2 linked regions of the Synechococcus sp. PCC 7335 genome follow. The protein of the gene in region 1 interacts with the protein of each later gene in a pairwise test. Links are inferred from orthologs where the notes say so. Each region holds a gene or a part of one and is shown on either strand. Other genes may lie near its edges.

What was found.
Region 2: the proteins of S7335_RS04000 (region 1) and S7335_RS14995 interact in binary tests that used the Escherichia coli proteins (3 or more experiments, as listed by UniProt). The link is inferred for Synechococcus sp. PCC 7335 from one-to-one orthologs.

What each region holds. Positions count from the first base shown.
Region 1 is NZ_DS989904.1:875,582-879,962, forward strand. What follows is about bases 207-4,264. They hold S7335_RS04000 (DNA polymerase III subunit alpha), read left to right. Parts: upstream 207-536; coding sequence 537-4,064; downstream 4,065-4,264. In the rest of the region: S7335_RS03995 (efflux RND transporter periplasmic adaptor subunit), read right to left, coding at 1-3; S7335_RS04005 (Uma2 family endonuclease), read right to left, coding at 4,374-4,381. UniProt on the Escherichia coli protein: DNA polymerase III is a complex, multichain enzyme responsible for most of the replicative synthesis in bacteria. This DNA polymerase also exhibits 3' to 5' exonuclease activity. The alpha chain is the DNA polymerase catalytic subunit.
Region 2 is NZ_DS989904.1:3,525,205-3,528,346, forward strand. Bases 142-2,960 are described here. They hold S7335_RS14995 (pyridoxal phosphate-dependent aminotransferase), read right to left. Parts: upstream 2,225-2,960; coding sequence 1,058-2,224; downstream 142-1,057. Other genes in these bases: S7335_RS14985 (transposase), read right to left, coding at 142-378; S7335_RS14990 (GNAT family N-acetyltransferase), read right to left, coding at 528-998; S7335_RS26055 (response regulator), read right to left, coding at 2,394-2,960. In the rest of the region: S7335_RS14980 (transposase), read right to left, coding at 1-70; more of S7335_RS14985, read right to left, coding at 70-141; more of S7335_RS26055, read right to left, coding at 2,961-3,142. UniProt on the Escherichia coli protein: Shows aminotransferase activity with methionine and histidine as substrates, and to a lesser extent also with phenylalanine.

The sequences.
Region 1 (4,381 bases):
CATTATGGAATGCCTGAGAAGTTTTCGTGCTAGGGGCCTTATGTGAGTATATCTAAACTGGTCGGTTTGGTTTAGTTTTATTGAAAGGAAAACGCTAGCGAATGGTCGCTCTACCTGTGTGGCTCTAGAATCTCGGTGACGCTGCAATTGTGGATAGCTCTAATACTTGATGCATCTATCCACAGTCAGACTAGCGCAAGACCTAATCAGCTGGGTGAGATGAGTTCTGTAACGATCAACGCTTAATTCTAGCAAGCGCTATTGATAGCGTTTATACTTCGAAATACCTTGCGAAGGTTACTATATCTGGTGGGGGAATCGGTCATCTATCAATGGGGAATCGGTCGATAGGGAATCAGTTAGGGAATAAATACTTTTCGCGTCCATCAGCTCTACTTTTAATGGATTTTAATGAGAGTTTAATGAGATAGTTAGCAGTAGGGTAGTAGGTTTGTACTTTACATCTAGTACTTCATTGACTGACTACTCGTCTGAGTATTCGATCCACAGCGTCCTCGTCTTTTGGAGAAGTTGGTATGTCTTTTGTTGGTTTGCACATTCATAGCGACTACAGCCTGCTAGACGGTGCTAGCCATATTGATCCGTTAGTCGACAGAGCGCTAGAGTTGGGGATGGATGCGATCGCTCTAACAGACCATGGCGTCATGTACGGTGCGATTGAGCTGCTAAAGGTATGCCGCAAAAAAGGCATTAAGCCAATAATCGGCAACGAGATGTACGTGATCAACGGTGACATCACCAAGCAAGAAAAGCGGCCAAAATATCACCAGCTCGTCCTCGCCAAGAACGACATCGGCTACAAAAATTTAGTCAAGCTCACTACCGTTTCTCACTTAGAAGGTGTTCAGGGCAAGGGGCTTTTTTCCCGCCCCTGTATTAACAAAGATTTGTTAGAGCAGTATCACGAAGGGCTAATTATCACTAGCGCCTGCTTAGGGGGAGAAATTCCCCAAGCCATTCTTAAAAAGCGGCTAGATGTCGCTCGTAGAGTTGCCCAGTGGTATAAAGATTTGCTCGGCGATGATTTCTACTTAGAAATTCAAGATCACGGTTCACCAGAAGATCGAATCGTGAATGTAGAGATTGTTCGAATTGCTCAAGAACTCGACATTAAAATTGTTGCTACTAACGATTCTCACTTTATTTCTTGTGTTGATGTAGAAGCCCATGACGCGCTGCTGTGCATTCAAACTGGCAAGCTGATTTCAGAAGATAAGAGACTACGCTACAGCGGTACGGAATATCTGAAGTCAGAAGCAGAGATGCGCCGCTTATTTCGTGACCACATAGCGCCTGAGATCATTGAAGATGCGGTCTCAAGAACTCAAGAGGTAGCTGACAAAGTTGAAGAATACAACATCCTGGGAAATCCTCAGATTCCTAATTTCCCAATTCCAGAGGGTCATACCAAAGAAAGCTACATGGAAAAGGTGGCTTGGGATGGCTTGCTAGAACGGATGCGTCTAAGCAACCGAGAGGCGCTGACAGATGAGTATCGTGATCGCATGGCCTACGAAGTCGCAATGATGCACCAAATGGGCTTTGCCACTTACTTTCTGGTCGTATGGGACTATATCAAATTTGCACGTGATCACAACATCTCAGTCGGACCGGGGCGCGGTTCGGCCGCAGGTTCACTCGTTGCTTACGCCATGGGCATCACCAACATCGACCCGGTTCATCATGGACTGTTGTTTGAGCGGTTCTTAAACCCCGAGCGTAAATCCATGCCGGATGTTGATACAGATTTCTGTATCGAAAAGCGTGAAAAAGTGATCGAATACGTCACCGAAAAATACGGCACCGACCACGTTGCCCAAATCATCACCTTCAACCGCATGACCTCCAAGGCGGTGCTCAAAGACGTGGCCCGCGTGCTCGATATCCCTTACAACGAGTCCGACAAACTCGCCAAGCTCATTCCTGTTTCACGCGGAAAGCCAACCAAGCTCAACGTCATGATTTCCGATAAAACGCCCGATGCGACGTTCAAGGAAAAGTACGATAGCGGCGAACTGATCCCTGGAACTAACGTTACCTTTCAGCGCTGGATTGATACAGCCATCACGATCGAAGGGACCAACAAGACCTTTGGGATGCACGCCGCCGGTGTGGTGATCTCCGAGCATCCCCTAGATACCATTGTGCCTTTGCAACGCAACAACGATGGCTCTGTAATTACGCAGTACTACATGGAAGATGTAGAGGCAATCGGTCTGCTGAAGATGGATTTCTTGGGTCTCCGGAACCTGACCATGATTCAAAAGGCGGTGGATCATATTGAATCAAGGCACAATATCGAAATCGATCTAGATGCGCTACCGCTAGACGATCCAAAGACCTACGAACTGCTCGCAGGTGGAGAACTCGCAGGCGTATTTCAGCTAGAATCTTCCGGAATGCGACAGATTGTCAAAGAGCTAAAACCCTCAGGCCTAGAAGATATCTCTTCTGTGCTAGCGCTTTATCGGCCTGGTCCACTAGACGCGGGGCTAATTCCTAAATTCATCGATCGTAAGCACGGCCGAGAAAAGATCGACTATGCTCACAAGATTCTAGAGCCGATCCTAAGAGAGACTTACGGCATCATGGTCTATCAAGAACAGATCATGAAAATTGCTCAAGACCTTGCCGGATACTCGCTAGGGCGAGCCGATCTGTTGCGTAGGGCGATGGGTAAAAAGAAAATAAAAGAGATGGAGCTGCACCGGGAGGAATTCATTGAAGGAGCGAGGAAAAATGAGTTTCCCCGGAAGAACGCCAACGATCTGTTCGATCAGATGGTGCTGTTCGCAGAGTATTGTTTCAACAAGTCTCACTCTACGGCTTACGGATTTGTTACGTTTCAAACCGCCTATTTGAAGGCAAATTATCCGGTCGAGTACATGGCAGCGCTGCTGACGGCGATCAGTGGCGATCAAGACAAGGTGCAAATGTACATTGCTAGCTGCCTTAGCATGCGTATTCAGGTGCTGCCACCAGATATCAATCGCTCGGAAGTAGACTTTACGCCTTTGGAGAATCAGATTCTATTCGGTCTGTCTGCGGTTCGAAATGTAGGGCTAGGGGCCATTGAAGCGCTGATCAAATCCCGGGAAGAGGAAGGGCCGTTTAAGTCATTAGCGGATTTGTGCGATCGCGTTGATCTGCGCGCTGTCAACAAGAGAGCGCTTGAAGCGCTTATCCTTTCTGGCGCCCTAGAAAGCCTAGAGCCGAACCGTCAGCAGCTCATGCACGATTTAGAGCTAGTCATAGAGTGGGCCCAATCAAGAGCCAAAGACCGCGAAGTCGGCCAGGGGAATCTCTTTGATATGCTCGGCGGTGGCACCAGCAATGAACCCACACATACAACAACCTTTGAATCTGCGCCTAAAGCTCCCCCTATAGAAGACTACGACCCTCAAGAAAGACTAAAGCTAGAGAAAGAGCTTTTGGGCTTCTACATCTCCGATCATCCGCTCAAAAATATTCAGCACTCAGCCAAGATCCTGGCACCCATTGAGCTATCAGAACTTGGAGAAAAGCCTGAAAAAGTCACCCTCAGCGCGATTGTGATGCTCAGCATGGTTAAGCCCGTAACCACCAAGAAAGGAGACTCTATGGCCGTTGTCCAGATCGAAGATTTAACCGGCCACGCTGAAGCGGTCATCTTCCCCAAAGCCTATGCCCGTATTGGTCAATATATCAAACCTGACGCTCGTCTGATGGTGTGGGGCAAAGTCGATCGCCGTGATGATCGCACTCAGATGATTATCGACGATGCTCAGCCGATTGAAACCGTGCGCATGGTGATGCTGGATTTAGACCCTGCGATCGCAGGTGATATCGAAAAACAAAACCGCCTTCGCGACATCCTTAGGGAACATCAAGGAGAAAATAAGTTCGCCGCCAAAACCCCTGTCATTGCCGTCATTCGCACCCACAACCAGAGACAGGCCGTCCGCCTAGGCAACCAATACCGCGTACTCAATGCTGAAACCGCGGTCGCTTCCCTTAAGGCTGCAAACTTCAACGCCCGAACTACTCCCCTGTTAGCGGTATAGTGTTAGCGGTATAGCCAGTTTTTAAGTCGAGTTCAAAAATCTGAAGCGCTTACAGACGTACGTTTGGACATATTAAGCTGCTTAGGAAAGCGAGATTATACTAACTTCTAATTGCTTACCCCAAATTGTCGAAGGGCGTAGCAATACTAGCATCCCTAGGTTTATCGTGTTGAATCGGGGTTATTGGTCTCAAAGTTAGTATGACAGCAACCGTTGCGGTCAAACCGATTCTGGATCCTCACTAGCTCGCGCAATCGAGCGGCCAAGCGTTCCGCTGAGCGGCTAAGCGTTCTGCTTTCTCTTCTGAAGTTAGAATA
Region 2 (3,142 bases), 2.6 Mb from region 1 along the record:
AAAAGCAAAACCCTTTCGAGGCGACGCTTGCGTTGCAGGTATTCTTCACCACCTGTGAGTCACCTAGCATTAGGGTGGTCCACTGCGCTTTTTTTTGACTTGTTCGCGCACCTGTTCATGAAGTACTGTCATCAGTTGTTCAAAGCAATCCGCTTTGCGCCACTGGTTGTAGTGCCAGAACACCGTGGAGTATGGAGGGAGATCTTTGGGTAGGTCTTCCCAGTTGCAGCCGTTCTTAAGCTGGTACAGCATGCCATCAATCAGCGCTCGATAGCTCCACTTGAGCGGCTTCGTTTTCTTCTTTAATGGCAAGACTTCCGGCAACAGCGGTTCGAGGATCTCCCATTCGGCATCAGTCAGATTGCTGGAGTAGCCCATAGTGCATAGCTTAGACAACTTATCCCATAGTCGCGCATCTCATAGAAGATCTCAAATGGGTTCTATAAATCTCTCTATGTTGTAGTTATGAATAATGTATTGAGAGTTGTCACTTCTCATTTTACTTTTGGCTCGAGTTTTCTTTCAATTCAAGCTAACGCCTTCCAAAAGATAATCTTATCGGCTCCGGCTGCATAAAACTCTCGGATTCTAGCTTCTTCTTCAAAGCCATTATCCTGATAGAATCTACGGACATAACCGAACTCGTCTAAAGCCATTGTCTCTACCAACAATATGCGTGCCTTCAGCCTGGCTAGAGTCTGTTCAATGTAATTCAACAAAGCAGCACCGCATCCCTGTCTGCGATGTTCAGGATGAACGGCAATTAGATATAGATTCCATGTGCCTTCAGTCATTCGCTCCGGTGCAACATAGGCAATACTAACGAAATCGCCGTTCTTTTCATCTGTAAGCCACAGGTCCCTATGCTTGGAATTGCTGCTGAAATGCTCAGATAGCATGTGGGCGATATCAGCGACTTCATCTGGTTCGAATAACTCAATCGCTTTGACCAAAGCAATTAAACCGTCCCTATCATTAGGCTCAATCGGTCGAATCACTGCAAATACCTAGAAACTACAACAGCCCCGAGTCAGACTCTAAAGCAAGATGAATAGTCCTAAGCATACGCCTTGACAAACCCGTTTAGTCTATCTATCCCGCGCTCAATCGTGTCTAGGTCAGTAGCGTAGGAGATTCGAATAGTGCCTTCCGCCCCAAACGCGATGCCGGGGATAGCAGCCACTTGCTTCTGTGCCAAAAGCTTTTCGCAAAACTCGATAGATCCTAACCCCGTTTGGCTAATGTCTACGAATAGATAAAAGGCACCTTTGGGTTCTATGTAGCTTAGCCCATCGATATTGGCAACCAAATTCATGATAGCGAGCCGCCTTTGGCTGAAAGCTTGACGCATCGTCATTAAATCGTCCTGGGGACCCGTTAGTGCCGCGATCGCACCATACTGAGCAAACGTACACACATTCGACGTACTATGACTTTGAAGGGTATTCACCGCCTGGACAACTTCCTCAGGCGCCGCTAAATAGCCCAGTCGCCAGCCAGTCATCGCGTAGGCTTTAGCAAACCCATTGCTAATAATCGTGCGCTGAAAAATCTCCGAATTCAAACTGCCAATGCTGACATGTTCGGCGCCCTCATAGAGAATTTTTTCATAGATCTCATCAGAGACAACCAGAATATCTGCTTCGACGATTACATCAGCCAGTGCCTGTAGCTCAGCCGGGCTGTACACCATCCCTGTCGGGTTAGAGGGGGAATTTAAGATAAACAGCCGCGTTTTCGGGGTGATTGATGCTTTTAGCTGTTCAGCGCTCAGCTTGTAGTCGGTCTTAGCAGTGGTTTCGACGATTATAGGAACACCGCCTGCTAGCTTCACCATTTCTGGATAGCTGACCCAAAATGGCGCAGGAATAATTACCTCATCGCCCGGCTCAATTAGCGCCATAATCAAATTGTAGAGCGAGTGCTTCCCACCATTGGTGACCACAATGTTTTTAGCTTCGTAGGCAAGTTGGTTGTCTTGTCGCAACTTTTGGGCGATCGCGCTTCTTAAGGCTGGCTCTCCTGAAGCCGGGCCGTAGCGGGTCTTCCCTTGATCTAGAGCCGCTTTAGCCGCCGCTCGGATGTGCAAAGGGGTATCGAAATCAGGTTCTCCAGCGCTGAAGCTACAAATATCTAATCCATCGGCCTTCATAGCCTTCGCCTTCGCAGAGATAGCGAGGGTCATAGAAGGATTGACTCGGCTGATTCGAGAGGCGATCTTCATGAGTACGGCAGGTACCCAACCTGCATCAAGATGGGTAGCGAAAGGTCAGTACACTACCGTAGATCGATTCCGAGCGTTCTCAGCGCCCAAATAGACAGTTAAGTTAAATTCTTCAGATATAGTTTGGATATGTTTGAATGTACACATTGAATATACATAACGCAGAGGTCTACTCGGACGTAGACCGATACAGGTTTGAAACAACTGCGACCATTTCTTCTAGCTCTATCGGTTTAGCAATGTGTTGCTGAAACCCAGCTAATAGTGCCCGAGTGCGATAAGGGGGTTCTGATAGCGCAGTTAGCGCGATCGCCGGCACACTCCCCCCAGCATTGGCTGGTAAAGCCCGGATCTCCCGAATCAGTTCGTAGCCACTCTTACCAGGCAAGACCAAATCACTGACAAGTACATGAGGCTGAAATGCTTGAAAATTTTCAAGGGCAGCATCAGCAGATCGCGTGCCCACGACTGTAGCACCGTAGGCTTCTAACATAGAGGTATAGACCTCTAGCCCATCCGGATAATCCTCAACAATCAGCACCCGGCAGCCCTTCAAAGCATCTGTAGCTAAAATTGGAGTAGACGATGCTTTTGAAGGAGCAGTATTTGATAGGAGCTTTTGTGAAGCAAGCGGTAGCTCTACTCTAAAGCTGCTACCCTGCCCAGGTCCGGCACTATCAGCGCTCACCTGGCCACCATGCGCCAAAACAATATGTCTGACAATTGAAAGTCCGAGCCCTAAACCAGCATAGGCGCTATGAACAGAGGCAGTAGATAAAGTATGCTCTCCTTGCCAGAATCGCTCGAATAGATGTGGTATCTCTTCTGAAGCAATACCGATACCCGTATCTTGCACTAACACAACTATCGAATCTGATAATCGCTCAAAACTGATAGTGATTCGACCACCAGCAGGGG